Regions from separate parts of the Paenibacillus naphthalenovorans genome, predicted to be linked through region 3. Evidence: riboswitches for the same ligand, from Rfam matches in the RefSeq annotation. Region 3 holds a riboswitch; each other region holds the start of a gene.
What was found. A riboswitch is a leader RNA that binds a small molecule or an ion and turns the genes downstream of it on or off. The one in region 3 is predicted to bind cyclic di-AMP.
Positions count from the first base shown of each region.

Region 1: another riboswitch for cyclic di-AMP. It lies ahead of IJ22_RS24790 (stalk domain-containing protein); the one in region 3 lies ahead of IJ22_RS21765 (C40 family peptidase).
Region 2: another riboswitch for cyclic di-AMP. It lies ahead of IJ22_RS15010 (TrkH family potassium uptake protein); the one in region 3 lies ahead of IJ22_RS21765 (C40 family peptidase).

Region 1 covers NZ_CP013652.1:5,043,542-5,053,642, reverse strand. The annotation lists gene purF (amidophosphoribosyltransferase) at 1-136, opposite strand, end outside; gene purL (phosphoribosylformylglycinamidine synthase subunit PurL) at 121-2,364, opposite strand; gene purQ (phosphoribosylformylglycinamidine synthase subunit PurQ) at 2,342-3,037, opposite strand; gene purS (phosphoribosylformylglycinamidine synthase subunit PurS) at 3,058-3,306, opposite strand; gene IJ22_RS24815 (phosphoribosylaminoimidazolesuccinocarboxamide synthase) at 3,362-4,252, opposite strand; gene purB (adenylosuccinate lyase) at 4,275-5,570, opposite strand; gene purK (5-(carboxyamino)imidazole ribonucleotide synthase) at 5,589-6,791, opposite strand; gene purE (5-(carboxyamino)imidazole ribonucleotide mutase) at 6,788-7,273, opposite strand; purine riboswitch at 7,426-7,527, opposite strand; gene IJ22_RS24795 (DUF6483 family protein) at 7,644-8,360, opposite strand; cyclic di-AMP (ydaO/yuaA leader) riboswitch at 8,507-8,658, shown strand; gene IJ22_RS24790 (stalk domain-containing protein) at 8,664-9,512, shown strand; gene IJ22_RS24785 (polysaccharide deacetylase family protein) at 9,657-10,101, shown strand, end outside.
Region 2 covers NZ_CP013652.1:3,052,353-3,062,453, reverse strand. The annotation lists gene IJ22_RS15015 (CPBP family intramembrane glutamic endopeptidase) at 1-1,063, opposite strand, end outside; cyclic di-AMP (ydaO/yuaA leader) riboswitch at 1,292-1,430, shown strand; gene IJ22_RS15010 (TrkH family potassium uptake protein) at 1,495-2,847, shown strand; gene IJ22_RS15005 (potassium channel family protein) at 2,861-3,523, shown strand; gene IJ22_RS15000 (TrkH family potassium uptake protein) at 3,597-4,928, shown strand; gene IJ22_RS14995 (LysR family transcriptional regulator) at 4,965-5,873, opposite strand; gene IJ22_RS14990 (succinate dehydrogenase cytochrome b558 subunit) at 6,141-6,797, shown strand; gene sdhA (succinate dehydrogenase flavoprotein subunit) at 6,813-8,573, shown strand; gene sdhB (succinate dehydrogenase iron-sulfur subunit) at 8,576-9,343, shown strand; gene IJ22_RS14975 (cation diffusion facilitator family transporter) at 9,588-10,101, opposite strand, start outside.
Region 3 covers NZ_CP013652.1:4,440,007-4,450,107, reverse strand. The annotation lists gene IJ22_RS21805 (catalase) at 1-1,288, opposite strand, end outside; gene IJ22_RS21800 (winged helix-turn-helix domain-containing protein) at 1,419-2,207, opposite strand; gene IJ22_RS21795 (Fur family transcriptional regulator) at 2,186-2,578, opposite strand; gene IJ22_RS26840 (reverse transcriptase domain-containing protein) at 2,905-3,306, opposite strand; gene IJ22_RS21785 (YwhD family protein) at 3,690-4,202, opposite strand; gene IJ22_RS21780 (M1 family metallopeptidase) at 4,409-6,616, shown strand; gene IJ22_RS21775 (hypothetical protein) at 6,631-7,443, shown strand; cyclic di-AMP (ydaO/yuaA leader) riboswitch at 7,623-7,764, shown strand; gene IJ22_RS21765 (C40 family peptidase) at 7,769-8,242, shown strand; gene IJ22_RS21760 (hypothetical protein) at 8,507-9,310, shown strand; gene IJ22_RS21755 (sulfurtransferase) at 9,443-10,101, opposite strand, start outside.

The sequences.
Region 1 (10,101 bases), 600 kb from region 3:
ACAGTCCGTCATGGCTGCTGCCGACCCCTTCATTATAATAATCTCCGGTCCACAGCTTCGGCACCTTGACGGAACTCGCCCCTTTGCCCTTGATATTGCCTAGTCCTTGTCCGCCGACTCTCAGTTCATCAGACATGGAATCGCATCCTTCCAAACCTTTTCTAGTTGTGTTACAGATGCATCAATAACCGATTTTCCATTGACTTGAACGTTCAATTCCTGTCCGCCAACCGTACCCAATACCTGCACAGGTACGCCCGCTTCCGACAGCAGCTTCTGCAGTTCTTCCGCCTTGTCCGGCGCGGCGCTGAGCAGAATGCGCGACTGGCTTTCGCTAAACAGCGCTACGTCATTGCGCAGTTCGCTGACAAAGTTCACCTTTGCACCGATCTTCCCGCTAATACAGCTCTCTGCCAATGCCACGGCCAGACCGCCTTCCGACAAGTCGTGAGCGGAGGCTACAAGTCCGCTTTGAATCGCACGCAGCACGGCATTCAGCAGCGTTTGCTCCACATCGAGGTCGATCTGCGGCGGACGGCCTTCCGTTACGCCGTGCAAAACGTATTGGAACTCGCTGCCGCCAAGTTCCGCTTTCGTCTCGCCAAGCAAGAGAACGATATCGCCTTCGCGTTTAAAGCTCTGTGTCGTAATATGGTCGATATCATGAACCAGACCGACCATACCGACAACCGGAGTCGGGTAAATCGCACCTTTGGCGTTCTCGTTGTACAAGCTGACATTTCCTCCGATTACCGGCGTATTCAGCTTGCGGCATGCTTCCGCCATCCCGTCGACCGCTTTCTCCAGCTGCCAGAAAATTTCCGGCTTCTCCGGACTGCCGAAGTTCAGGTTATCCGTAATGGCCAGTGGCTCCGCTCCCGAGCACACGTTGTTCCGAGCCGCTTCAGCTACGGCGATGCGTCCGCCAACCTCAGGATCCAGGTAAACAAAACGTCCGTTGCAGTCCGTCGACATTGACAGCGCCTTACGGGAGCCGCGAATCGTGATCACCGCCGCATCCGAGCCCGGTTGAACCGCGGTCGAAGTCCGCACCATATAATCATATTGGTTGTATATCCATTCCTTGCTGGCTACCGTAGGCGATGCCAATACCTTCATGAGCGCATCGTTCAGATCGGTAACCTCAGGGTAGCGAAGGGTGTCGATACGGCCGTTTTCCTCATAATAAGCAGGCACAGCCGAAGGCTTATGGTACATCGGAACATCGTCCACAAGCGCTTTAACCGGCATATTGCCGACCAGCTCGCCCTTATGGTAAAGCTTCAGGTTGCCGTCGTCCGTCACCTTACCGACCTTATGACAAGGTAAGCCCCAACGTTCAAAAATCGCTTTCGCCTGCGCTTCATGCTCAGGCTTCACCACGAACAGCATCCGTTCCTGGGATTCTGACAGCATCATCTCGTAAGGCGTCATGCCTTCTTCGCGCTGCGGCACCTCATCGAGATAAAGCTCCATGCCGTTGCCCGCTTTGCTGGCCATCTCGGAGCTGGAACAGGTAAGCCCGGCGGCGCCCATATCTTGAATACCGACAACGATTCCCGAGTTGATCAGCTCAAGGCAGGCTTCGAGCACCAGCTTCTCCATGAACGGATCGCCGACTTGAACGGCCGAGCGCTTGGATTCCGACTTTTCAGACAAATCCTCGGAAGCGAATGTCGCCCCGTGAATGCCGTCGCGTCCTGTTGCCGGACCCACGTAGAATACCGGGTTGCCGACGCCTTTGGCCACGCCTTTTTGAATTTTGTCATGCTCAATGATACCGACACACATCGCGTTGACGAGCGGATTGCCCTCATAGCTCTCGTCGAACATCACTTCGCCGCCCACCGTCGGAATTCCGATACAGTTACCGTACCCCGCAATGCCCGATACGACGTTCTCAAATAAATATTTCACGCGATCGTTGGTCAGCTTGCCGAAACGCAGGCTGTTCAATAAAGCAACCGGACGCGCGCCCATTGAGAAAATATCGCGGATAATGCCGCCCACGCCGGTAGCCGCGCCTTGATACGGCTCAACGGCCGACGGGTGGTTGTGGCTTTCGATCTTAAACACCACCGCCTGGTTGTCTCCGATATCCACGATACCGGCCCCTTCACCAGGTCCCATCAGGACTTTTGGTCCACTGGTCGGGAATTTTTTCAATACCACCTTGGAGTTTTTGTAGGAGCAGTGCTCCGACCACATGACGCTGAATACGCCGATCTCTACGTAATTCGGTTTCCGTCCGAGGAACCCGCAAATCTGTTCATACTCCGAGTCCGTAACGCCGAACTGCCTGTAAATCTGCTGCTCTGCAATTTGTTCCGCTGTTGGTTCCTTAGCCGATAGCTGCTGCGCCATGCTTCTCCCTCCAAGTGCTCAATATCGATGTAAACATCCTCCGTCCGTCCGCCGAGCCCAAGATCTCATGCACCGCACGCTCCGGGTGAGGCATCATGCCAAGCACGTTGCCCTCACGGTTGCAAATCCCTGCAATATCGTCCACCGAACCGTTCGGATTGCTGCCTGCTTCATATCGGAAAACGATCTGGTTATTGGCCTTCAGCTCAGCCAGCGTCGCCTCGTCGCAGTAGTAATTGCCTTCGCCGTGAGCGATCGGAATGTTGATCAGTTCGCCCTTATTGTATTCTTTGGTGAAGGGGGTATCCGTGTTTTCCACTTGCAGAAGTGCCGCGTGACAGCGGAACTTCAAGGACCGGTTGCGTAGCATCGCGCCTGGAAGCAGCCCCGATTCGAGCAAGATTTGGAATCCGTTGCAAATGCCGAGTATATATTTGCCTAGCGCCGCGGCTTGAACCAAAGCGTTCATCACAGGAGCAAACCGTGCGATAGCGCCTGTACGCAAATAATCGCCATAGGAAAAGCCCCCGGGAAGGATGATGCAGTCATATTTTGACAAATCCGTCTCTGTATGCCATACATAATCCACAGGCTGTCCGATCGTATCCTCCACCGCTTTATAGCAGTCGATATCGCAGTTGGAGCCCGGAAATACCAGTACCGCAAAATTCATTGTTCGTGCTCCTCCTTTTATTAGGCCTGTACCAGCTCGAAACGGTAGTCCTCGATCACCGTGTTGGCCAACAACTTTTCACACATGGCCTTTAAACGCTCTTCCGCAGCCGCGCGGTCATCGGTGTTCAATTCCACTTCCAGATACTTGCCGATTCTTACTTTCTCCACCTCGTCAAAACCCATTGAATGGAGCGCGCCTTGAACGGCGGTTCCCTGAACATCTAGTACGCTTTGCTTGATCGTTACATACACGGTCGCTTTAAACATCGGATAAGTACCTCCTGCAAAATGTTTGTTCGTTCGATCTACCGCAGAGCGGCAATTACCCTTGCACCAAACGGTTATAAATATCGCGGTAACGCTTGGATGTTTCTTCCACTACATGCAGCGGCAAAGGATCCGGCTCGCTGTTCTTGTCCCAGCCTGTGCCTGCCAAATACGTACGTACCGGCTCCTTATCCATACCGTCGATCTCAATATCGAGCTCGTACTTTTCCTGCGCCCAGAATCGGGAGGAGTCGGGAGTAAAAATTTCATCAATTAATATAATTTCGCCGTCAATAAGTCCAAACTCAAATTTCGTATCCGCCAAAATGATGCCGCGCTCGGCACAAATCGCATGAGCAAACTCGTACAGCCGGATGCTCTTTTCCTGCAGCTGTTCCGTGAGCTCCGCTCCAACCAGCTCTTTCATCCGCTCGATGGAAATGTCTTCGTCATGTCCGACATCGTTCTTTGCAGCAGGGGTGAAAATCGGTTGGGGAAACCGCTCGTTTTTCCGCATTCCTGCCGGAAGCTTATGTCCGTTTACCTCGCCTGTCTGCTGATACTGGCGCCAACCGCCGCCCGTAATATACCCGCGGACCACGCATTCGATATCGATCCGCTCTGCTTTGCGCGTAACCATAAAGCGGTCCTTCATCACCTCGCGGTCCGTAATCAGATCGCCGAGCTTATCCACATCCCCATGAACCATATGATTCGGCTGTATCGAAGCCGTCCGCTCGAACCAGAACTTGCTCAAGCTGTTCAGTACGTTGCCCTTGTCCGGCACGGCCGGGCTGAGCACCCAGTCGAATGCCGAGATCCGGTCGGTGACCGCAATCAGATAGTGTTCGCCGAGATCGTACAGTTCCCGCACCTTGCCCTTATACAGCAGCGGAGCCTTCACATAGGCTTCCGCGCTTGAAATGGCCGTTGTCGCAGCGCTCATCGTCCTTCTGGCCTCCCCTTTATCAGCTCAAGCCCAAACGCTTGAAAATCGTATCCACATGCTTTAAATGCCAACTCGGATCAAATGCATCCTCGATCTCTTCCAAGCTCAAAACTTCCCGTACCGCCGGCGTATTCTCAATAATTTCGCGGAACGAGCGCTGCTCTTCCCACGCCTGCATCGCTCGCGGCTGAACCGTATCGTATGCCTGCTCGCGGCTGAAGCCCTTGTCGATCAGCTTTGTCATTACGCGACCGGAGAAAGGTACGCCGTATGTGCTTTGCATGTTGCGCTTCATATTTTCCGGGAACACCGTCAAGTTTTTCACGATGCTGCCCAAACGGTTCAGCATATAGTTAAGCAAAATCGTCGCATCCGGTAAAATAATACGTTCCACGGACGAATGGGAAATATCTCTCTCATGCCACAGCGTAACGTTCTCGTATGCGGACACCATATGACCGCGGATCACACGCGCCAAACCGGAGATGCTTTCGCAGCCGATCGGATTGCGTTTGTGCGGCATAGCCGACGAGCCCTTCTGTCCCTTGGCGAACGGCTCCTCCACCTCGCGGAACTCGCTCTTTTGCAGCGCGCGGATTTCCGTCGCAAATTTGTCCAGCGAAGTCGCGATCAAAGCGAGCGTAGCCATATACTCCGCGTGGCGGTCGCGCTGCAGCGTCTGCGTCGAGATCAGCGCGGGCTTCGTGCCGAGCTTGCCGCAGACGTATTCCTCTACGAACGGGTCGATGTTGGCGTATGTGCCTACGGCGCCGGAGATTTTACCGTACTGTACGCCGTCGGCAGCAAAGCGGAACCGCTCCAGATTGCGTTTCATTTCCTCATACCAGAGCGCCATTTTCAAGCCGAAGGTCGTAGGCTCGGCATGTACGCCATGCGTCCGTCCCATCATCGGCGTATGTTTATAAGCGATGGCTTTGTCACGAACAATATCGATGAAGTTTATGATGTCCCGTTCCAGAATTTCGTTGGCTTGCTTGAGCAAATAACCGAGAGCCGTATCCACCACGTCCGTCGAGGTCAGACCGTAATGCACCCATTTGCGTTCAGGTCCCAACGTTTCGGATACCGCACGGGTGAACGCAATGACGTCGTGGCGGGTTTCCTGTTCAATTTCGTAGATGCGCTCAATATCAAAGCTTGCCTTTTTGCGCAGCTCGACAACATCTTCCTTCGGAATGACGCCCAACTCGGACCAGGCTTCACAAGAAAGCAGCTCCACTTCCAGCCAAGCCTTGAATTTGTTTTCTTCCGTCCAAATAGCGCCCATTTCGGGTCTTGTATAGCGATTGATCATTGGTTCCCCATCCTTCGTTTAATTCTTTTCTATAGATTCCCAAATATGTGAAGCCTCTATCCAATGAAATGCCGCTTCCACCGTTTCGGACAGCAGATTGACGTGTCCCATTTTCCTTCCTGTTTTGGCTTCATGCTTGCCGTACAAGTGGAGCTTCGCCGTCACGCCGGGCACAACCCGCTCCGATTCCGGATTCACGATCCAATCCAGCAACGGCTGTACGTGCTCGCCCAATACGTTAACCATCACTACAGAAGAGAGCAGCGCCGTATCGCCCAGCGGAAGGTTGCATATCGCCCGGATATGCTGCTCGAATTGCGATGTCCGGCACGCTTCCATCGTATAATGACCGGAGTTATGCGGACGCGGCGCAAGCTCGTTGACGTACAGCTCTCCATCGGCCGTCAGAAACATCTCTACTGCAATCAGACCGATCACATCGAGCTCTTCGGCAATTTGCCGCGCCATCGCTTCCGCCTTCTTCAACACGGCTTCCGGCGCACGAGCCGGAACAATGGACAGATGCAAAATATTGTTCACATGCACGTTCTCGGCCGGCGGAAACACCTTGACTTCCCCCCGCGGGCTTCTGGCCGCAATCACGGATATTTCTTTCTCAAACCGGATAAACTGCTCAAGTACCAGCTCCGTTTTGGCCTTGCTCAAAGCGTCATAAGCCTCCTGCACTTCTTCCAGCGAACGGATGATCCATTGGCCCTTGCCGTCATAGCCGCCCGTTGCCGTTTTGAGCACGCAGGGGGTTCCAAACCGCCGTACCGCTTCACGCAGCTCCTCTTCATTTTTGATCTCCGCATAAGGTGCTACCTTGACTCCGGCAGCTTCAATCGCCCGTTTCTCGCGCAGCCGATGCTGCGTGGTGTAAAGCAATCGGCTGCCCTGCGGCACATACGATTCGGCCATCAACAGGGAAGTCACTCCCGCATCCACGTTCTCGAATTCATACGTAATGACATCCGACTGTTCCGCTAACTGCCTTGCCGCCGCCGCATCGTAATATTCTGCAACGATCTGGCGATCGGCCACCTGTCCGCAGGGCGCATCCGGCATCGGATCCAACGTAACAAAGCGGTAGCCCATCGCGCGTCCGGCCAAAGCCAGCATCCGGCCAAGCTGCCCGCCTCCAAGGATGCCTATGGTTGCCCCCGGTGCATGCACCCGATCAGGATTGTACGCCTTGCTTGCCATATTCTCTTGCGTCATTCCAGCACGCTCTTTTCCACTACCGTCTTTGCGATGCGCTCGCGCCGTTGCGTTATTTTCCGCTGCAGCTCCGGATCGAATGCCCCAAGCATCTGCGCTGCGAGAAGACCGGCATTCGTCGCCCCGGCATGTCCGATGGCCACCGTAGCGACGGGAACGCCGCCTGGCATCTGTACGATGGACAGCAGAGAATCCAGACCGTTCAACGTGGACGTTTTGACCGGAACGCCGATCACAGGCAGCACTGTCTTGGAGGCTACCATACCCGGCAGATGCGCGGCTCCGCCCGCGCCCGCAATAATCACCTTCAGCCCCCGCTCTTGTGCCGACGCTGCATATTCGAACATCAGGTCAGGCGTTCTGTGTGCTGAAACGACTTTTTTTTCATAGGGCACACCCAGTTCCTCCAGCACGCCGCATGCATGCTTCATCGTCTCCCAGTCCGATTGACTGCCCATAATGACTCCTACAAGAACTGACATCCGTAAACCTCCATGTCGTTTATCATCTGGCTGATATAAAAACAAAAACGTCCTTTTGATAGACGCTGGACCGCTAATGCACAGTCTATCGGCAGGACGACAAGAAATATCCACAAGCGAAAGCTAAGGCCATTGCACCGCAGTGCAGACCTTCTATACTATCGCTCACTCGTAGTCCAAAAATTTAAGGTTTTCGGGTAGAAACTTTCGGGCCTTATTCCCGATGATATACGAGAGATTATTCGACTTTTTCCGAATGATTATCCATTCGCTGATACGTTTTCAGTTTAACAGGCTTTAACACTGGATGTCAACTACAAAAGACGAACATTAACTAAAAAGACATAAATAATAGTTCGCATTTCGTACCCTATTCATTCAGATTTTTCCTGATAGTGGCATGTTTTATTTTTATATTCTTCAGTTCCTCGAGGCCGTCTTCGACTTCTGTCTTGGATAAATTGCCTGCAGCCAGCCGCTCTTCTTCGACAGAACGCCAGCGTTCGTACATGCGTATCCCTTCATCCAGCACCGTTATCCACTCCTCACGGAGATGTTCATCCTCGTTTAGCTCGTCCAATAAATGAAATAAAACATCCTCGCTTTTGGCATATTGTCCGCAATCCTCATAATAAAAAACAAGCTTATGCATGGTATCCGTCGGCATAGACGCACGGTTCGCGAGAGCCAGCGCCGCATCGATCCGCTCTTTGAACATCCCGCCCAATTCATCCCGGGGATCCATCTCCCTGGCGGTGAGCAGCAAGTCCAGCGCCTTTAAGCCGTCCTTAATTGCAGCAGCCGCGTGACCGCTCTCTTTCTGTGCAGCGCCCCGCGCGTTCAGCATATCTCCTAAAGCCAGCACTTTTCCTTGATCGACATGTCCGTCCTTGGAAAGCAGTGCGAGCAAATCCTTGGTAGATAAAGCGTGAATCAGCCTGGAATTCAGCCCTAACAATTGACGCATGGCCTGATTCAACAGTTCAAGGGCTTCCTGCAAACTTTGATTTTTCCTTGCGAACATTACTTTATGCAGCACTTCCGTCGTCTGCTCAATCAACCGCATGAGATAATCGCGTCTGTACATGATCTCTTCCCTTCAATTCTGGCCGTGTCGTTCTTTTTATTGTACAGGATTATGCAGCATGAGGAAAACCGGCGCTAGAAGCAATTCCATTATGAGGGAATGATTGGATGATTTTGTGCATTGAACCGGAACATTATCCTATGTTAGGCTTTTAAAAGCCGAATCGTACAGCTTAATTATGTGTACGTACGGGGGACTAAGCACTTGGGGTGAATGCTTGCAGGCTGCACGGCTGCGCTAGGGAACAACCTCTTCCCGAACCCGACAACTAACCTCGGAGGCAAAAACAGGAGGGAACGCATCATGAATTTTCGTTTCAAAAACATGCTCCTGGCATGTGTATTTGCCGTGCCTTCAGTTTTAACGGCATCTATACCCGCACATGCGCAGGAACCTGTACGCCTGGCTGATGACGTCAAGGTACAGGTAAACAAAAAGCTCGTGGCATTTCCGGATGCACAGCCTTTTGTGGATGAGAATCACAAACTTCAGGTCCCCGCGAGAGCGGTTACGGACAAGCTCGGGTACAAGCTTCAGTGGGAACAAGACGGTTCCCGATTCACCATTACAATACAGAGCAGCGACAAAACCGTTTCGCTGTCGACCGGTGACCGGAGCATGACGGTTAATGGAAAGCCGACTCAAATTACGGACCCGGCCAAGTTTGTAGACGGACGCGTGTATGTCCCTTTTCGGCTGATTTCCGATACTTTCGGAATCAAAACCCAATGGGACAAGATCAACCGGATCGCGATTCTCAGCACGGACGGCCAATATCATGCTCCCGCATGGTACCGCCCGGTGAACAAGGTTAGCAAGGTACCGAATTATTCCAAAGTGATCGTAGCCAAGGCTACGGCCTATACTGCTTCTGCCGATGAGAACGGCGGTTATGCGGGACTCGACTATATGGGCAACCCGCTGCGTCTGGGCACCATTGCCGTAGATCCGTCCGTGATCCCGCTCGGCTCTAAAGTGTATGTCGAGGGTTATACGTATGATGGTCTTCCTGCCGGCGGAATGTACGCCACGGCAACCGATACAGGAGGTGCGGTGAAAGGCAACCGCATAGACATTTTCCTGCCTGAGAGCAAAAATAAAGCAAGAATGTTCGGAATTCAACAAGTAAAAGTATATATTCTCGGTTCATGATCTTATTTGATTCTCATCCATAGCACGAAGCGGCCGTCTCTCCATCGAGGCGGCTGCTTTTTTTTGGCTGCCGGACTTGCCGCATACTTTTGTTCTGACGTCCAAAACCTAAGATGGTCATGTCAGAACGGAGGTCGATTCGTTATGCATCGCCGTATGTGTAGGTTCATGATTGCTTTGGTGGTCCTGTTTCTTACCGGCGCCGCACCCTCAAACAGCGAGGTCGTATGGAACGTCGAGACGGATCAGAAGCTGATCGCACTTACGTTTGATGATGGGCCGAATCCGGTGTATACGCCGCAGATTTTGGATTTGCTGAATCAATACGGGGCTAAAGGCACTTTTTTCGTTATTGGCAAACGCGTGCAGATGTACCCTGCCATTGCCATCCGCGAGGTAAACGAGGGACATGAAATCGCCAATCATACGTTCGATCATCATTACTTGAAAAACTTTCCCCCCGAACGTCTCGTAGAAGAAATCCGCCAAACCCAGGAGGTTATATTCGATATCACAGAACAAATGCCGCACGTTTTCCGTCCCCCTGGAGGTTTTTACAATGATGCCTTGCTTCAATCTGTCAAAAAGG
Region 2 (10,101 bases), 1.4 Mb from region 3:
ATACCTCGCCTCCGAATACAGAGTCCCGCCAAACCGGCCAGGGATTCCATCCGCGGTCGAGCCAGAGCCGCCGCCCCGCACTCAAGGCCAAATACGTCGAAAGGGCCATCAGTCCGACAACAATATTGGTGAACCATAAGTAAAACAGGGCTACTGGCCAGGAAGGTCCGCTTCCGTGCATCGTTCGGAACGCAGGGATCATATTAAAATTGTTGACGATATAAATCGCCACGAAGAAAAACGTGAGCAGCGCACCGCGCGCATAGCGGATGTCACGCCGCCGCCGCACAACTAGGATCAGCGCCGCGAGTGTCATCACAAGCGAGATTCCGATACTGATCCGCGTCATTAAAGCGGAACGGCGATCCTGCGCTTCCTGCCAGGCCATGAACGCATCCGGAACCGTAAATACCGGCACAAACGCAGTGACCCGGCTGCCGGACACTTTCAGGTGAAGCTCCAGCGGGGCTTCGCCTATTCGCTCCGTCTTGCTACGGAAGATGAGACTTCCGTTCCCGGCCCGCCCGGATTCGCCCGTCAATGCAAATTCCGCGGGGTCATAGCCCATCTCCCGAATGGCGGTATTCGCCGTCTTCAGGAGGCCGGCATCCGGAGAGCTTACGGATTCGCTTCTGGCGGTTGCGGTCCGGCTCATCGAGAATCCGAATATGGCCAAGGTTTTATAATTCACCGCCACATAGTACGTTGCGCCCTTTTCGATGTCGTTAATCTCCACCTCAAAATATTCGAGGGGAAATCGTCCTTCATATTTTTTCTTGTATTGATCGTACAGCTGCTCCTTTAGCAAATAGCCGTTTCTTACCGGGTAAGATTGGTACAAGGTATGGGCTTGTGCGCCTGGTCCTATCGCAAAGCGGTTGCGGACAAAGCTCATCGCAGCATTCGCCGCTTGCTGCTTTGTAACGACGGGAAGGTCTTCGGCATCGTCTTTAGGGAGGCGAGTCTTGTCCAAATAGGCGGAGGCAAACGTAACGCCCAGGTACAGCATCAGGCCAAGGACGGCCAGAAGCAGCAGTGGAGGTTCGAATCGTCGTTTCGGCATGAAATGCTCCTTAGCAGATATGGGATAATAACAGTCTATTCTTTTAAGGTAGCATACATTCCATAAGCAAATCCAATGATAACAAGAGCTACGTGAGGCAATATTCAGCAAAGCGAAGCGCCACACCTATAAAAACGCTTACATATGTCGTAATTTTGCGAAATCCGGTGCATTCAGGTGAAACAAGGCTTTGTACTTCAATGAAAAGAGGATTATAATTCATATCAATTGAATAGCGAGCCGAATTTCTAAAGGAAAACGGGGGAACCATGAGTTTAGGGGTGAATTCAGCGGATACAATCCGCTGATAGGGTGCCTGTACATCCGAATCCGACAGCTAACCTCGTAGGCTTGAATTACAGGAACCTTAAATTGACATTGGGTTTCCAGTGTCTTTTTTGTTGCCTGAAACGTCAAATAGGGGTGCATTCATGAAAACCATTGCCAGGAAAGTCGAGCTCACGCCTCCGCAAATTTTGGTCATCGGTTTTGCTGTTATGATCTTGATCGGCTCCATGCTGTTGTCGCTTCCCGCGGCCTCGGCCAGCGGTGTACCGATGCGTTTCCTGGATGCTTTATTCACGGCGACATCGGCAGCCTGTGTAACCGGACTTGTCGTTGTGGATACGGGCACTTATTTTACCCTGTTCGGCCAGATGGTTATCATGCTATTGATCCAGGTCGGCGGGCTCGGGTTTATGACCATGGCTACCTTATTCGCATTTGCCCTGAAAAAGCGCATCTCACTTAAAGAAAAGCTTATTTTGCAAGAAGCACTGAACCAGAACAGTCTTGAAGGCATTGTGCGGTTAATCCGTAAGGTGATGATTTATTCGCTCACGATTGAGTTTACGGCTGCCGTTATTTTCGCTGTTCGATGGTCGGTTGATTTGGGTCCCGGCAAAGCGGCTTATTATGGTATTTTTCATGCCGTCTCCTTCTTCAACAATGCCGGTTTCGATATTTTCGGGCCGGTAACGGGAAAATTCAGCAGCTTGACGGCTTATGCAGCTGATCCGGTGATCAACGCGGTTTCGATGGGACTCATCATTTTGGGTGGAATCGGTTTCGTCGTTCTGTCGGACCTCATGGATTATAGAAGGAACCAAAAGCTGACGCTTCATACCAAAGTGGTGCTAAGCGCTACCGGTTTTTTGATCGGAATCGGGGCGTTGATTATATTTATCTTCGAATTTACGAATTCCAGAACGCTTGGACCGCTCGACTGGTCCGGCAAAATACTCGCCTCACTGTTTCAATCCGTTACACCGCGGACAGCTGGAGCCAATACGCTTGATATTGCCGGGCTTAGGCAGGCGACGCAGTTTTTTATCATCATTCTGATGTTCATCGGTGCTTCTCCCGGCTCTACAGGCGGAGGGATCAAAACGACGACCTTTACCACGCTGGTTGGCGCGATGATCGCGATGGTCCGCGGGAAGGAAGACATTGTACTCTTCCGTCACCGGTTAGGCAAAGAAAGGATTCTGAAGGCCGTTACGATTACGATGGTCGCTTTGGCGCTGGTCGTCACGATCACGATGATTCTTTCTACAACGGAGGATCATGCGTTCCTGATGATTTTGTTTGAAGTGACATCGGCCTTTGGCACGGTTGGCTTGTCGATGGGGTTAACACCGGATTTGTCGGATCTCGGCAAGATCCTTATCGCGTTTACTATGTTTACCGGACGTCTGGGTCCGCTGACATTGGCTTATGCACTGGGTCCGAAGGCGGAGAAGGAATTGTACAGATATCCGGAAGGCAAAATTACGATTGGTTAGGGGAAACGAATGGATGAAAAACACTCAATACGCAGTCATTGGATTAGGACGATTCGGTTCAAGTCTTGCCGAGGAGCTTCTGAAACTGGGCTATGAGGTGCTTGGCATCGATGTGGACGAAGAAGCGGTGGAGGAGATGAGCGACAAGCTGACGCACGTGGTGGTAGCGGACTCGACGGAAGAAGAGGTGATCCGATCGCTGGGCATCCGGAATTTCGATTGCGTGGTGGTGGCGATCGGCAACGATATTCAAGCGAGCATTCTTACTGCGATTCTATTAAAGGACATTGGGGTCAAAACGGTCGTAGCCAAAGCGCTGTCCGAGCTTCACGGCAAAGTGCTGAACAAAATCGGGGTTGACCGGGTCATTTATCCCGAACGGGATATGGGGATACGCGTAGCGCATCAACTCGTTTCTCCCAATTTGCTTGATTATATTGAACTGTCCAATGACTACACCATTGCGGAGCTGGCCGTACCCAAAAGGCTTGCCGGACGGACGCTGAAGGAGCTTGATCCCAGGGCGCGTTACGGATGCAGTGTCGTGGCGATCAATAGAAAGAACGGTGTCATCATTGCGCCTACAGCGGAAGATACTTTCGAAGAGCGCGACGTTATGGTCGTGATTGGAACAAACGAACAGATCGAAACATTCGAGAATGAAGTCATCCGCTAGCAGGCGGACGGAGCAGATTTGATGCTCCCGGGAGACGGAAAGGACGTGCCAAGGCTTGAAACCTGGATTGATTATGAGGCTGTCACCGCCGCAAATTTTGGTATATGGCTTCACTTTGATTATTATGATTGGCGCAGTCTTGCTTTCACTGCCGATTGCAACGGTCAGCGGGGAGTCCATGCCCTTCCTGGACGCTTTATTTACAGCTACTTCAGCGACATGCGTAACGGGACTCGTGCTGGTGGATACAGGCACGTATTTTTCCGCGTTCGGGCAGCTTGTCCTTATCCTGCTGATTCAGATTGGCGGACTCGGCTTCATGACGATGGCCGCTTTGATCGCTCTTGTGTTCAAGCGGAAGATTTCGCTCAAAGAACGTCTGGTGCTGCAGACGGCAATGAATCAGGGCAGCATGGAAGGGATCGTCCGGTTAATACGCAAGGTTCTTTTATATTCTTTAACGATTGAGTTTGCAGCGGCGGTGATTTTTTCGGTCCGTTGGTCGTTCGAGATGGAACCCGGCCAGGCGATTTATTACGGCATTTTCCATGCCATTTCATTCTTTAATAATGCAGGTTTCGATTTATTCGGCGCGATCCATAAGCCATTCGGCAGCATGTCTCATCTGGCTTACGATTGGATTGTCAATTTGGTGGCGATCATTCTGATCGTGCTTGGCGGAATCGGCTTTATTGTCATTGCGGATCTGCTGGAATATCATAAAACCCGAAAGCTCTCGCTTCACTCAAAAGTCGTACTGAGCACTACAGGGGCACTCACCGTTATCGGCTTTGTGATTCTGCTGATCTTTGAATTTACGAATCACAAAACGTTCGGAGCATTAAACGGTTCCGGTAAACTGCTGGCTTCGCTGCTGCATTCCGTGACCCCCCGTTCCGCAGGGGTTACCACGGTGGACGTCTCCCAGATGAGACAAGCTTCGCAATTTTTTCTCATTATTCTTATGTTTATCGGCGCTTCTCCAGGTTCGGCGGGCGGCGGAATCAAAACGACGACCTTCGCCATCCTGGTCGGGGCGCTGGTTGCGATGGTTCGGGGAAAGGAAGACATTGTCATGTTTCGCTACCGGCTCGGAAAGGACCGGATTCTCAAAGCGATCACACTGACCATGTTCGCGATCTTTATGGTCGTTTTCATAACGATGCTGCTCTCTACGACGGAGGATCACGCCTTTTTGGTTATCCTGTTCGAAGTGACCTCCGCTTTCGGCACCGTGGGATTAAGCATGGGCCTAACCCCCCAGCTCACCGAATTCGGTAAAGTCGTTATCGCTCTGACGATGTTCACCGGGCGGCTTGGACCGATGACTTTGGCCTACGCGCTTGGAAAGAAAACGGATAAGGAGCTGTACCGTTACCCTGAAGGTAAAATCACCATCGGCTGAGGCGCTTGGCTCAAGGGGCAAGTGAACCCCAAAAGGCTAAACGCCCACCGTCCTGGCCTGTTGATAATGACGCACCGCCTGATCAATGAAAAGACCGATGGAAGTCTGGAGAACGGCATCATCTGTATACAGCAGAGAGGTCGTTCTTTTGGTTTGCTTCAGCTCCGGTATATAACGTACGGTCAATTGGTTGTCTTCCATTAAATTACGGCGGAGATAGGATTCGGGAAGCAAGGTGCCCGCATTACAGGTGGAAACCAGACGCGTGATGGCTTCGAACGAATCGATTTCCATCTTGACGTCGGGATGGACGGCATAGCGTTGGAAGATCTCGTCCATCAGGACACGGTACCAGGTGCCTCGCGAGAACAGGATCATCGGCAGCCCGTGAAGATCGTGAATCTTGAGCTCCGTCTTGCCGGTATAAGAATGACCGTCCGGCAAAACAAGGCACAGGTGGTCGTCGAACAAGGGAACACAGGTGAGGGACGGATCATCGATTTTGGAAGCGACGAGTCCGATGTCCACTTTTCTGTCTTTAACCAGCGGCACGATTTCATGGGTTTTGCCGGTGATCGCTTTAATATCGGTGTTCGGGTATTCCCTCATATACATCGTAATCAGGTCCGGAAGCGTAGACTGCAGCGTAGTCAAGCTTGCTCCAATGATCATGCTGGCAGGCTGCACACCCGTTTTGAAGGTTTGCAGCGTTTCATGCAGCTTGCGTTCCAGCCGCTGCTGATCGAGAGCATATTCATAGGTAATCTCACCGGCCCGGGTCAGCTCAAGACGCTTGCCTATGCGCTTGAACAGCTGGACACCGAGCTCCTCCTCCAGCCGCATGATTTTGCGCGATAAGGCAGGCTGTGAAATATTCAGCAGTTGAGAGGCTTTATTCAAGCTTTGCTGCTCGACGACGGCAGCGAAAACATCAATGAGTTCCATAATAAGAACCGTCTCCTTTTTACATATGCAGTATTGTTATAACGATATATAAAAAATCCGCACTTCCATTATAAGCGATTCAAGAGTAGTATGGTATATGTCACTTCCCGTTCACATTTTTCGGCGTATTCTGCATAAAAGCATGTCGATTCATGGAAAATAGTTGTAGCGTTTTCTGTTGACGCTCTAAGTATGCGGGAGTACAATGAAAGATGGTTTTGACGAAATAGTGACAAGCCTTGACCTTAAGGGGGGAACGAATTACTAATGTTTAAGAACTCGTATTATTCTCGAAAGCTTCATTCATTGCTGGGTGTCATCCCGGTCGGTTTCTTCCTGATCGAGCACCTGCTGACGAACTACAAAGCGTTCAGCGGTGGACACACGGGCTTTATGGAGCAAGTGCATTGGCTGCATTCGCTGCCGCTGGTCCTGTTCCTGGAGATTTTCGGGATCTGGATTCCGCTGGCATACCATGCCATCTACGGTCTGTATGTAGCATATACAGCACGCAACAACGTGTCTAACTACGGGTATTTCCGCAACCAGATGTTTTTTCTGCAGCGTGTGACCGGCGTAATCACGTTTATTTTCGTGGCATGGCACTTTTTCCAAACTCGCTTTCAGATTGCTATCGGAACGGTTGACCAAGGTGAGATCGGCGTCCACATGCACGGTATTGTAGTCAATCCCGTCTACTTCGTGCTCTACGTGATCGGTGTGATTGCAGCCGTATTCCACTTCAGCAACGGAATGTGGTCTTTCCTTGTCAGCTGGGGTATTACCATAGGTCCGCGCGCACAGCGAGTATCTACTTATGTCTGGATGGGCGTTTTTGTTATCATGTCCATCATGTTTATCTTGTCGTTGACGGCATTTATGGACCCATCATTCCAGCAAGTGCCTCAAATGGCAAAAGGTTAAGGAGGGCGGACGATCATGGCGAATTCAAAAATCATTGTAGTCGGTGGAGGTCTGGCGGGCTTGATGGCCACCATCAAAGCGGCCGAGGCTGGAGTTCACGTAGACTTGTTCTCCCTTGTTCCTGTCAAGCGCTCCCACTCCGTATGCGCCCAGGGTGGTATCAACGGAGCGGTTAATACAAAAGGAGAAGGCGACTCTCCGTGGGAACATTTTGACGATACGGTATACGGAGGAGACTTCCTCGCGAACCAGCCGCCTGTTAAAGCGATGTGTGAAGCGGCGCCCGGCATCATCCATTTGATGGACCGGATGGGGGTGATGTTCAACCGTACACCTGAGGGTCTGCTCGATTTCCGGCGTTTCGGGGGAACAAAGCACCATCGTACGGCATTTGCTGGAGCGACAACGGGTCAACAGCTGCTGTATGCGCTGGATGAGCAAGTGCGCCGTTGGGAAACTGCCGGTCTGGTTCAGAAATACGAGCATTGGGAGTTCCTTGGTGCGGTGCTTGACGATGACGGCGTATGCCGAGGTATTGTCGGCCAGGACCTGCGCAGCATGGAAGTGAAAACATTCCGTTCGGATGCGGTTATTTTGGCGACAGGCGGTCCCGGGATCATCTTCGGTAAATCGACCAACTCCGTTATCAATACGGGTACGGCGGCGAGTGCGGTGTACCAGCAGGGCGTTTATTACGCTAACGGCGAATTCATCCAGATCCACCCGACAGCCATTCCGGGCGACGACAAGCTTCGTCTGATGTCCGAATCGGCACGCGGTGAAGGCGGACGGGTATGGACATATAAAGACGGCAAGCCTTGGTACTTCCTTGAGGAGAAATATCCTGCTTACGGCAACCTGGTGCCCCGTGATATCGCTACGCGGGAAATTTTCAGCGTGTGCGTGGACATGAAGCTGGGCATCAACGGCGAGAACATGGTTTATCTTGACCTATCCCACAAGGATCCGAAAGAGCTGGATGTCAAGCTTGGCGGGATCATCGAGATCTATGAGAAGTTTATGGGCGATGACCCGCGCAAAATTCCGATGAAAATTTTCCCGGCCGTTCACTATTCGATGGGCGGTATGTGGGTAGATTATAACCAAATGACAAACATTCCGGGCTTGTTCGCCGCAGGCGAATGCGAGTACCAGTACCACGGCGCGAACCGTTTGGGCGCGAACTCACTGCTGTCCGCTATCTACGGCGGTATGGTTGCCGGTCCGAAAGCGATCGAATATATCAAAGGCCTGGATAAGCATGCGGAAGATATTTCTTCCTCGGTATTCGACCGTTATACGAAGCTTCATACCGATAAATACGAAAGCATCCTGAAGATGGACGGCACCGAAAATGCTTACGTGATTGGGAAAGAGCTCGGCGAATGGATGACCAATAACATGACGGTGGTTCGCTACAACAAGCAGCTGCAGGAAACGATCGACAAGATCAACGAGCTGAAGCAGCGCTACCGCAACATCAACATCAACGACTCCGCCCGCTTCAACAACCCGGGTGTGGCTTATACCCGTCAGCTTTGGAACATGCTGGAACTGGCGCATGCCATGACGCTCGGCGCTTTGCTGCGTGACGAGAGCCGCGGTGCACACTACAAGCCGGAGTTCCCGGAGCGTAATGACGAGAAATTTTTGAAAACAACGAAGGCGAAATGGACGCCGGATGGTCCGCAAATCGAGTATGAGGACGTCGACGTATCACTCATTCCGCCCCGTAAACGTGACTATACGACCGACAAGAAGAAGGGAGGTCATTAATCATGGCCGAAGCAACCGCGACTGCAAGCAAAACGATCAAGTTTATCATAACCCGTCAAGATTCACCGGAAAGTGCGCCATACACGGAGGAGTTTGAAATTCCTTATCGCCCGAACATGAACGTGATCAGCGCTTTGATGGAGGTACAGCGTAATCCGGTGAATGCCAAAGGTGAAAAAACGACACCGGTCTGCTGGGAATCGAACTGTTTGGAGGAAGTGTGCGGAGCCTGCTCCATGGTTATCAACGGCAAACCGCGTCAGGCTTGTACAGCGCTGGTAGACAAGCTGGAACAGCCGATCCGCATCGCACCGATGACGACATTCCCGGTTGTTCGTGACCTGGTGATCAATCGCGAGCGTATGTTCTCCGCTTTGAAGAGAGTGAAAGCCTGGATTCCGATCGACGGCACATACGATTTGGGTCCCGGTCCGCGTATGGCCGAAGCTAAGCGTCAATGGGCTTATGAGCTGTCCAAATGCATGACTTGCGGTGTATGTCTGGAATCCTGTCCGAACGTGAACGACAAAACGGACTTTATCGGCCCGGCGGCCATCTCGCAGGTGCGTTTGTTTAACGCGCATCCGACTGGCGAGATGAATGCTCACGAGCGTCTGGAAGCACTCATGTCCGACGGCGGCATCGAAGGCTGCGGAAACTCGCAGAACTGCGTGCGCTCTTGTCCGAAAGGCATCCCGCTCACGACTTCGATCGCAGCGATCAACCTCGATACGACGAAGCATTTGTTCAAAAAATGGCTCAGCATGTAATTTTGTAAATGAAGTCCGGAATATATCCGGGCTAATGCATATCACCGCCTTTGTCGGCTTTGGCCGGCAGGGGCGGTTTTTATATCGTTTTGTAGTTTTGAATGACATTGACGGGGACTGATCTTCAAGAGAAGGGAGGCGTTCCAGGGCTCGTCATATACTGATTACGGGAGCGAAAGCGGATAAAGCATAAAACCCTCTTGCCATCGCATGGATGAAAGAGGGTTTTGCTTTATTTCCCGGATCAGGTTGGCAGCGCCGTCCCGCCGATCTCGTCCTTGTGCCGTAAAAATTCCTTGCCGTACTCTCCATGGGGATGAATGACCGCATGCTCCATTTGAATAGTGGAATGCTCAATGCCGTATTTCTCCTTCAGCGTCTCGTTAATGGCGAGAATGATGCAAAACGGTTGGGTCTTATTGTCAATAAACACATGCGCAGTCAGCGAATAATGGTCGGTGGAAATAGCCCACAAATGCATTTCGTGCACATCCTCCACACCTTCTACCTGAGCAATCGATTCCCGTATCTCATCCAGCTGAAAGCGGTCAGGCACCGACTCCATTAGAATATAGTAGGCTTCTTTCAGGATTTTGGCACCGCCTGTAAAGATGATGCCCCCGATCACCATACTGATCAGCGGATCGAACCATAGGAAGCCCGTAAAATAAATGAGGATCGCGGAAACGATAACCCCGACCGAGCTGAGCAAATCGCCGATAAAGTGCCATAATGCGCTTTGGATGTTTAAATTGTCT
Region 3 (10,101 bases):
GATCGGAGAAGCTGCGGTAAAGTTCGCCCGCCTGTGTGAAATCGTCCGTTTTATCGATGCGCTGACGTCCTGCGACACCATAAAGCGGCGAACGGCTTTCCACATACTCCGGAGCCTCCTTCGGACTTTCCTCGAAGCTGTTCGGCTCGTAGTTAACCGGGCTCGGATCCTGCTTCACGTTCATGAAGCCGTCGCGCTGATGATTTCTTACCGGAGCGTACGGACAATTGACCGGAATTTGCAGATAATTGGCGCCCAGACGGTACCGCTGGGTATCCGGATAAGAGAACAGTCTGCCTTGAAGCAGCTTATCTTCCGACGGCTCGATCCCGGGAACCAGCGCGCTCGGAGCGAATGCGGACTGCTCCACCTCCGCAAAATAGTTTTGCGGATTCCGGTTCAACGTCATGGTGCCGACCTTGTGCAGAGGGTACATATCCTCCGGCCATACCTTCGTCGCATCCAGCGGGTCAAACGCAAAGCGGTCCAAATGCTCAACCGGCATCATCTGAACATGGAGCTCCCACTGCGGGAAATTCCCCTTTTCAATGTTATCGAACAAATCCCGGGTAGCGTGGTTAAAGTCTCTGCCCTGCACTTCGCGCGCCTCGTCAGCCGACAAATTCACGACACCCTGAAGCGACTTCCAATGATATTTAACATAAATGACCTTGCCTTCCGCATTCACCCACTTGAAGGCGTGAACGCCAAAGCCGTTCATTTGCCGATAGTTGGCCGGGGTCCCGTTGTCGGAGAACACCCAGGTCATCATATGTGTGGACTCAGGAGACAAGGTCATAAAATCCCAATACCTCTCCGGATCTTGAACGTTCGTGTCCGGGGCGGGCTTTAAGGAATGGACCATGTCCGGGAATTTAATCGCATCGCGGATAAAGAACACCGGCAGATGGTTCCCTACCAAATCATAGTTGCCTTCCTCTGTGTAAAACTTGACAGCAAATCCACGCGGGTCGCGAGCCGTTTCCGGTGAGCCTGTACCGTGGATAACCGTGGAAAAACGGACGAACACCGGCGTCTCCTGCCCCACCTCCTGCAGGAAGTGAGCCTTCGTGTACGCCTTCATGCTGGCCTCCGTCCGGAATACCCCGTGAGCACCTGCGCCGCGGGCATGAACGACACGCTCCGGAATACGTTCGCGGTCAAAGTGAGCCAGCTTTTCGAGCAAATGGTAGTCCTCCAGCAGTGTCGGACCCCGTTGTCCGGCTGTTCTCGAATTCTGGTTATCACCTACCGGCGCGCCTTGATTGGTAGTCAGTCTGTTATGCATATCAAGCAACTCCTTGTATTTAAATTTAGACTTGGTTTAAATCTTGATATGATCATAACATGCGCTGACCGCCAAATCATGATATTCAAATGAAAATTACATGAAAAAATGATGAAGGCGAATCTGCCGCTCACTCATCCGCCAACCGGTACCCCACACCTCTTACCGTAGAGATGTACTTGGCTTCTCCAGCCGAGTCGCCCAGCTTTTTCCTTAAGCTTTTCACATGAACGTCAACCACGTTGCTGCCGCCGAAATACGAGCTCCCCCATAGCTGATTCAAAATATCTTCCCGTGAAAGCACCGCACCCTCCGATTGAAGGAAAAGCTGCAGAAGCTCATATTCCGTTTTCGTCAAATCAAGCCGTACCTGCCCCCGGTAAACCGCCATTTTTCTGGAATCGACCGTCAAATCCTTGAACACACTCCGGCCGGAGGAAACGTCGGGCGTGAACCCGGATTCCGGAACCGCTTCGCTTATGCGCCGCACGGTTTCCCGGATATCGCCGGCAGGCCAGCTGATAAATTCGGCTGCCGAATCTGCTGAAGCAGCTGCCGCCGTCTGCCCGTTCACCAAAAAAAGAAGCCGGGGCTGCCGGAGCGATTGCGAAAATAAAGAAACGGCGTGCTGCGCGTCCCGCTCCACGTCTTGAGACGATGTCAAATCATAGATGATGGTATTTACGTTAAGCTCCTTCATCATCAAGGGATCGTAACGGTGGAACACCAGAATATCGAAGCAGTCCGAAGCCAGCCTGCCAATCAGTTCGCCCAACCGATTCGGAAACGGGCTGATGACAATCACTCTTTGCGTACGGGTGCATACGTTCCCCAGCATCCAAGAATCCTCCTCCCGCAATCGGCTTTGATCCGTAATCTCGAAATTTTGGAACAGATTTACACTTTGTGCTGTGCGCATGTACCGCATACCCCCTCAAAGACAACATGGGAATTGCTGACTTTGTAATTCGTCGCTTTCTCCACCGCCGTAATCCATTCGTCCGGCGTCGGACTCAGTACCTCGTCCACTCGTCCGCACTGTTTGCAAACAATATGATGGTGATCGTCCACTCTTGCATCATAACGGCTTGCCGCTTCTCCCAATTTAAGCTCGCGAAGCAGCCCTACATCCGTCAAATACTTGAGGGAGTTATAAACCGTAGCATAGGCGAACTGCTGGCCTTGCTCTCTCAGTCTCTCCATCACCTCCGCGGCCGTCGGGTGTCCATCGTCATATTGGACAGCCTCAAGAACCGCTTTGCGCTGTGCAGTCAAATTGATTTTATTCATAGGGGTTCATTCCTTTATTTTATATTTAGATTTAGTATAAATCTTATATTGGACTTGGTCAACCAATAATCAACCAAAGGACGTTATCTTCCGTGCTGAAAGGCCGCCGGCAGCTGCGCAAATCGAGTAGGAGAGGGCGACTAACCCCCGTCCTCTCATACCACCGTACATGCGGGTCCGCATACGGCGGTTCCGAAGGTTAACAAAGTTCCAGATAACGAGAAAGCAAACTAAACTTCTCAGCCCTCTTGCTTCCCAGTAGGAAGCCGGGAGGGCATTGTTTGTGTTCCGGGACATTTTTCAAGCACCCCGGCGGGAATTAGCCATCATGAGAGCTGCCCATTCAGGCGCCCCAAGCGCCCGAAGCTCGCGGAGACGAGTTCGCACCCATAACGGACAAACCGCAACCCGCGTTTGGTTAGTTCTTTGTCTAGGTCATCCAGCAGGATGTTGGCCAAGAGCGGACTTAAGGGACCGCCTTGCGGCGTACCTTCTTCCGTCCACTCCGGGCGCTCCTCCGTTTTGGACGACTCGTTTGTAAGCGAGCCGAAGGTATCCTTTTCGAGCACCCTCTCCAGCAGTTCGTTCTGGTCTTCGCGAGAGGAAGGGGCGACTTGTGCCGGCGAAGGACTCGGCACCCCGACATACCCTTGCGGCTTCACCGCTACCCTTTGTCGGAAGCTCTCTTGCGAGATATTCGGCTGTCTGTGCTCTTCGCGCGAACGCATCGGTTTCCTCTCTCCTTTCCCGCGACCACCCAAGTCTACAGCGTCAGCCCTTGGCGGCTTTGGATTTTGCCTTGGTGTGGAGGCTCATCCGACTAACACTGCCTCAAATTGGGTTCGTGTACCTTGGCCCGTGCTTTTGCCTCCGGCTTCCTTCAGATTCCGCCTCGCGGCGGACATCCTTGCCCTTGGCTAACGGTAGGCGCTCGCCAGCCCCCGTTCGGGACTCTCACCCTAGAGATGACGCCCATTGCTGGGCGTACACAACACAAAAAGGCAGACCAAAGGTCTGCCTTTTTGCTGTCCTAGTATATGGTGCATATACTAGGCATTAGTATACATCGTTATGTCAGGCCGTTCAATGACCGTCACATAATGTACAAATTTTACGCAAGCGCTTCTTTGAGTTCCGCTTCGGAGCGTTCCCACATGCCGGGGTCGTTCTCGATCATCAGTTTCTTGAGAGCGGCTTTTTCCCGTTCCCCGAGATTATCGAGCATAATGCGGCGCTTTAGAGCATAATCCATCCGGTTCACATGATCGGCGAGCACTTTCCAGCCTTTGCGCGCCTCCGGATCTACCGTCATCTCGCAGGAAGTGACCCCTGCATAGTATTTGCCGTCCTCCTTGAAATCCACTGCCACCCAAACGATCCAGCAGGGGCGTCCGTTGGGAACCTCATCCTTGTTCGTGGTAAACTTGATCCCTTTTTCTATTTTGCTCTTGGCATGCAGCGCCCCCTGATCGATATAGGCTTCTCCCTCGTCAATAATGACGCAGGATAATTGGCTCAGGTCGATCGAGCCTTGGCCAAAGCCGCGGTGCTTCGTTTCCTTATTGCTGACAATATTAAGTGAAGGCAGTTTTTTCTTTTCATTTATATCCACAAGGCACACCATCCCTATCCTATAATTCAAAGTTCCGCATAGTTCAATCTCACTCGTTATTATTGTAGCCAAAGTACCGGAGCATGTAAATAAATCGAAGCCGCTCCGTTCCCAAACGCAAATGCCCGGGAAAAACCCGTAAAGGAAAAAAGGCAGAAATAATCCTCGTCCCACAAACATATACATGCTGTAGATGCTTGTCAACGGGGTGAATATGGATGAAAAAACGAATCGGCAGCCCCATTGTATCATGGGGCTTACTTACAATCTTCGCCTGCGGTGTCACACTGCTGACGAATGCCCTGCTGTCGTCCGACTTCCGGTCGGGAACTCCTTCCGCCGGTTGGAAGCTTTCCGCCGAAGCCGCTTACCCTGCCGTGTTCCCTGCTGAAGGGGGGGTGGATCCGCTCAACCTGAAGCCCATAAGGTCAACCGCGGGGCACTCCATCGTTGAGGCGCCGGCATGGCCTCAAGCCAGGGGACAAGCGGACGGCTCATCTACGGGCATTTTTTTGCCGACAGCACATGCGGAGCCGGTTAGCGGACGAGTGAACGAACCGGCGGCCCCTCCTCCCGCACCTCCCAGCTTGCCGGTCAAGCCTGTAGAGAAACCGGCGCCGAAGCCATTATCCAACCGCATCGTCGAGTATCATCTCAACGTAGAACTGGATGCCGATGGCAAGCTGATTAAAGGCACCTCGTCGATGACTTGGAAAAACCCGGGAAGTCGCCCGGTGCAGGAGCTTTATTTTCACTTGTATCCCAATGCGTTCGAGTCCAAGAAAACGACGTTCATGAAGGAATCCGGCGGGAAGCTGCGGGACGATGTCCGCAAGGAAGACAGCTTTGGCAGCATGACGGTCAGCTCCATTCGAACGCTTGACGGAGCCGAGATGGAGCTGATCGACCGGATGGAGTATGTCCAGCCGGATGACGGCAACAAGGACGACAACACCCTGATCAGGGTACCGCTTCCAAAGCCCGTCATGCCGGGCGGAAGTGTAGATCTGCTGACCCAATTTTCCGTGAAGCTGCCGCAGGTTTTCGCCAGAATGGGCTATGCGAACGATTTTGTGATGGCCGGCCAGTGGTTTCCCAAAATCGCCGTATACGAGCCCAAAGGCACCCGCGGTCGGACAGATGAGGGCTGGAATTTGCACCAGTATCACGGGAATTCGGAGTTTTACGCGGACTTTGGCATATTCGACGTTAGAATCAAGGTGCCTTCCGCCTATAAGGTAGCGGCCACCGGCTTCCCGACCAAACCCGTCTCCGATGACGGCAAAACGAAAACCTACTCGTTTTACTCCGACGATGTGCATGATTTTGCCTGGGCCGCTTCGCCGCATTTTATATACCATGAAGAACCCTACGCCACTCCTCATCTGCCCGGCGTCCGCATCAAGCTGTATCTGGATCCGAAGCATGAGCATCTGAAGGCCCGTTATATGACAGCCGCCAAAAAAGCGCTCGCCCGATACTCTCAGTGGTACGGCAGTTATCCTTACAACACGCTGTCGATCGTCGTGCCGCCGGAGGAGGGCAACGGAGCCGGAGGAATGGAATACCCTACGCTGATTACCGCATGGGGAGCAGCCGAAGAGAACCCGAGTCTGGAGCTGGAACGGGTTGTGGTGCATGAAATCGGCCACCAATTTTTTTACGGCATGGTCGCCAGCAATGAATTTGAAGAGGCGTGGCTCGACGAAGGCTTTACCTCTTATGTGGAAGACAAGTTAATGGAAGCGGAATACGGCGTTCGCCCGAATCTGCTCGTGGAGTCGAGCTACATCACCAATCCGGCGGCGCTGCTGAAGAATGCCTGGAGCTATGACGGACACCATCACTATGCCGAGAATGTATATACCCGCGCCAAGCTGGTGCTGAAGGCCATGGAACGTCAGGTCGGAGCAGAGACCATGGACAAGATCATGCGAACGTATTTCCAGCGCTGGAAATTCAAGCACCCGACTACGTCGGATTTTCAACAAGTCGTAGAAGATGTGACGAAAACCAGTTGGCAGCCGTTTTTTGATCAATACGTTTATAACGGCATGATGGTCGACTACGCCGTAACCGGCATCAAAGTGCAGCAGGTGACAGAAAATGGCCAAACCTACTATGAGAACAGCGTGCAGCTGCGCAAGCTTGGAGGCACCTACCAAAATGTCCCGGTCCGTTTTCAATTTGCCGATGGAACACAACTCGATAAAACATGGAACGGCGCCGACAGCGAAGTCATCATGAAGCTGAATCACACGGCTCCGCTGTCGTGGGCGGCCATAGACCCGGAGCACTCTATCGTGCTGGAGAACAAGCGGATCAACGGCTTTATGAAAACGGAAGTCGATAAGAAGCTGTCGGTGCGATGGAACGTAAGTGTTGTGAAAATTTTGGAGACCTTGTTTGGCTGGGTCGCATGGTGAGGTGAGCGAGGAATATGTGGAACCGGATCAAAGCAGGCTGGACCTTGGCCTGGCAGCAGCCTTTTGCCGTCTTTACCCTCTTTATATACAATCTCATCTGGGGCGTCGCGCTGTATAAGCTGATTCAATCCGTCGTCCTCCCCCTTCTCCATCGTTATCCGGGGAGCGACCTGCCCGTCACAGCTTCGCAGCTGTTCTGGATCGAAGGTCATTTTCAGATCATGAAGACGGACCTGCTGGAGCCGTTTCTGTGGTGGGGCATCTGCCTCCTGGGATTAAGAATGCTGGTGCATCCGCTGCTTAATGCGGGGGTATATTACTCGCTTCAACATCGGGACATGAACGCAGGCTACCGGTTCGTGGAGGGGATTCGAAAGCTGTCTCTTCCCTTCTTCGGCCTCTACTTCATCCAACTGGCGCTGCTGCTCTCTCCGCTCTACTGGCTGGTTCCTTATACAATAGAGCTGTACGGGCATCAGACTTCATATATTTCCTTCGGGAAAGCGCTGGCGCCGGCGCTGGCCGGCTACATCGCCTATTGGTTTGTGCTCCAGCTCGTCTTTTTGTTCCTTCAGATCGGAAAAACCGATGGCAGGTCGGCCATTTACACCCTGCTGTTTGTGATTCGCCATCTGCCCGCCATTATGCTGATTTCTTTATCCGTAGCAGGAATCGCTTTGGCCGTGTCCGCCGCGGTGATGGCGGCCTCGTTTTTCTGGGCCGGCTTTCTGGCCCTGATCGGATTACAAGCCTATCGGCTGGTTCAAATGTTTATTAAAGTATGGGCCATCAGCACACAATATGCGCTTTGGACGGAGAAAGCGTAGCTGATATCCTAATAAGACCGCAGAAGCACCGGTCCGCCATGGACCGGTGTCTTTGTGTTGTTATATCCCCGATTCAATTAAACAAAATTTTCAATTTAAACCGCTTAAATGTGTCAATTTTGTTACAAAAGAAGGAAAAGTGCAGTTTTCCTCGAATATGTTTATCCGAAATCAAAAAAAAGAAAATTTTGCCGAATTTCTGTTTAGGAAAACGGGGGATCCATAACCGGGTGAATTGATCTCGACAAACAACGTCAGTGATCATAGGGAACCTTCAACCGAACCCTTCAGCTAACCTCGTAGGCACCGGAAGGGGAAACTTTTTTTGAAAAAGAAGCTTGTAGGTTTTGCACTTTCGTTAGCTATGTTTTGCAGTGTTTCCGTGGGCAGCGCATTTGCTGAAACCCCACTAAGCGCAGCGGTAAACGCGGGTTTAGGCTCGCCTTACAAATGGGCAGGCAATACGACAAACGGCTTTGATTGCTCCGGCTATACTTCTTGGGTGTTCGACAAGTTCGGTATAGAACTTCCCCATTCCTCCAAAGGCCAAGCCCAAGCCGGCCAATGGGTAGCCGCAGATCAGCTCCGTCCCGGCGACCTCGTGTTCTACAACACCGACGGTAAAGGCATTTCTCATGTCGGCGTATATGTGGGAGGCGGCAAGTTCTACCACTCGGCTACGAACAAAGGCGTTACGATTACTGAAATGAGCGAATCTTACTACGCCAATCGTTATGTGACAGCCCGGCGTATTTTGTCGGACGAGCAGTACAAACAACTCATGACCGACGCCAATTGATTTGGTCAACGGATTCGCAATGCAGCTTCGGAAGCCCTCAGTGTTTGGCCCGATCCGATCGTTCGCAAAAACGGACGAAACGGACGGACAAGCCTGCAGGGCTTTCTATTTTGCAGAAACCATGCGGAAGCCTCCTGCATCCGATCTGTTCCGAATGCTGTGATTTCTATTGATTTCCCTAATGATAATGATTATAATTCTCATTGGGATCGGGGACTGTCCCCCAAATCATTCGCCTGATGTGCCAGAAAGGAGCGCCGGATCATGACTCTTCAGGAACCGGTCAACCAAGTGCTTGAACAGCGGTTTGGACTATCCGAAACCGGAATCGCCGGAGCAGAACACCGATTCCGTCTGGGCAGCCTGTTGAGACTGGAGGAGATGTCCCGGTTTATTCGCATCTATACGGAAGCTTTGAAGGGATCGCATATCGACGTAGGCGGCATGTTTTTCATCGCTTGGGTTACTCAAGTCTGTTCTGCTCTGCAGTATACCGTTTCTTGCCATCAAGCGGCCTTGAACCTGCATCTGGATCAATTGGAGCTGCAGCTCCGCCATCACTCCGATGGTCCTGCGCTGGCTTTCAGAGCGGATTCCTGCGTCGGCACGCCCTGCCCTGCCGATAACAGAGAAGAATGGCTGAGTGCGATTTTTCATCATTGGTATATCGGGCAGGTGAAGCCTCTCATCGCCTCCGTCTCCGAAGCCGCCGGCATTCCAACGGCTCAGCTGTGGGCCCAATTGGTCACCCGGCTGTATTATACGATTGACGTGATGATCGGGGAAGCGGAGGATGAAGAGACGAGAAGCCGGATTAAGGACGATTTTGCCGTTCTGGTACACCGCATCGGACCCCGGATTTTCGAGAAAAAAACCAATCTGCTGGATCTTAATTTTAAAATGGTCGAGTCTCCTGCTGATCCGGATCGTTTACTCCGGGTGAAAGCCGCGTGCTGCCTATACTACAAAACGGAAAAAGCATGCGGGAATTACTGCTTTACATGTCCCAAACTCAGCGATAAGGACCGTGAAGAGAAAAGGCGAAAGCTTTTGACAGGGACGCTTTGATCGGAAATATAAGATAAGAGTGCCGGTGTATCATACACAGCCCCGGATGAAAAAACAAGGAGGACCGGATCAGCATGCCAACGGCAAATGATCGTAGTCCTCCAACCGTGTCTGACACGGAATCCCCATTTCCTACTCTTTTCCTGTCGCCACCGGATTGTCCTTATAGCTGATCCAATCGCTCCAGCTGCCTGCGTACAGCTTGACATTGTCGAATCCGGCCTCGCTAAGCGCCAGCACGTTCGGACACGCCGTCACACCGGAGCCGCAATAGACGATAAGCTCATCGGCGTTGCGCAAGTCTGCGAACCTGGCCTTTTGCTCCGAAGCATCCTTCCATCCCCCTGAAGCTTGCAATCCTTCTTTCCAGAAATACTGCTTCGCTCCCGGAATATGTCCGGCCACCGGATCGATCGTTTCCTCGAGGCCAAGGTAACGTTTCTCTTCGCGAGAATCCACGAGCACCGTACCTGGACGCTTCAACCGGTTCTTCACCTGCTCCACATTCACCAGCATCTCGCTGCGTACCTTCGGCGTGAATACGGCCTGCTGCTCCACAGGCAGCTCCTCCGTTACGGGATACCCTGCTTCCTTCCATGCCGAGTAGCCCTTATCCAAAATATAGACTTCGTCATGACCAAGATATTTCAACAACCACCAAAACCGCGAGGCCATCGCACCGCCTTGATCGTCGTAAGCGACAACGACGGAATGCTCGTGGATACCCGCCCGGCCAAGCTTGGCGGCAAGCTTCCCGGGATCGGGAAGCGGATGGCGCCCTCCGTGCTTCT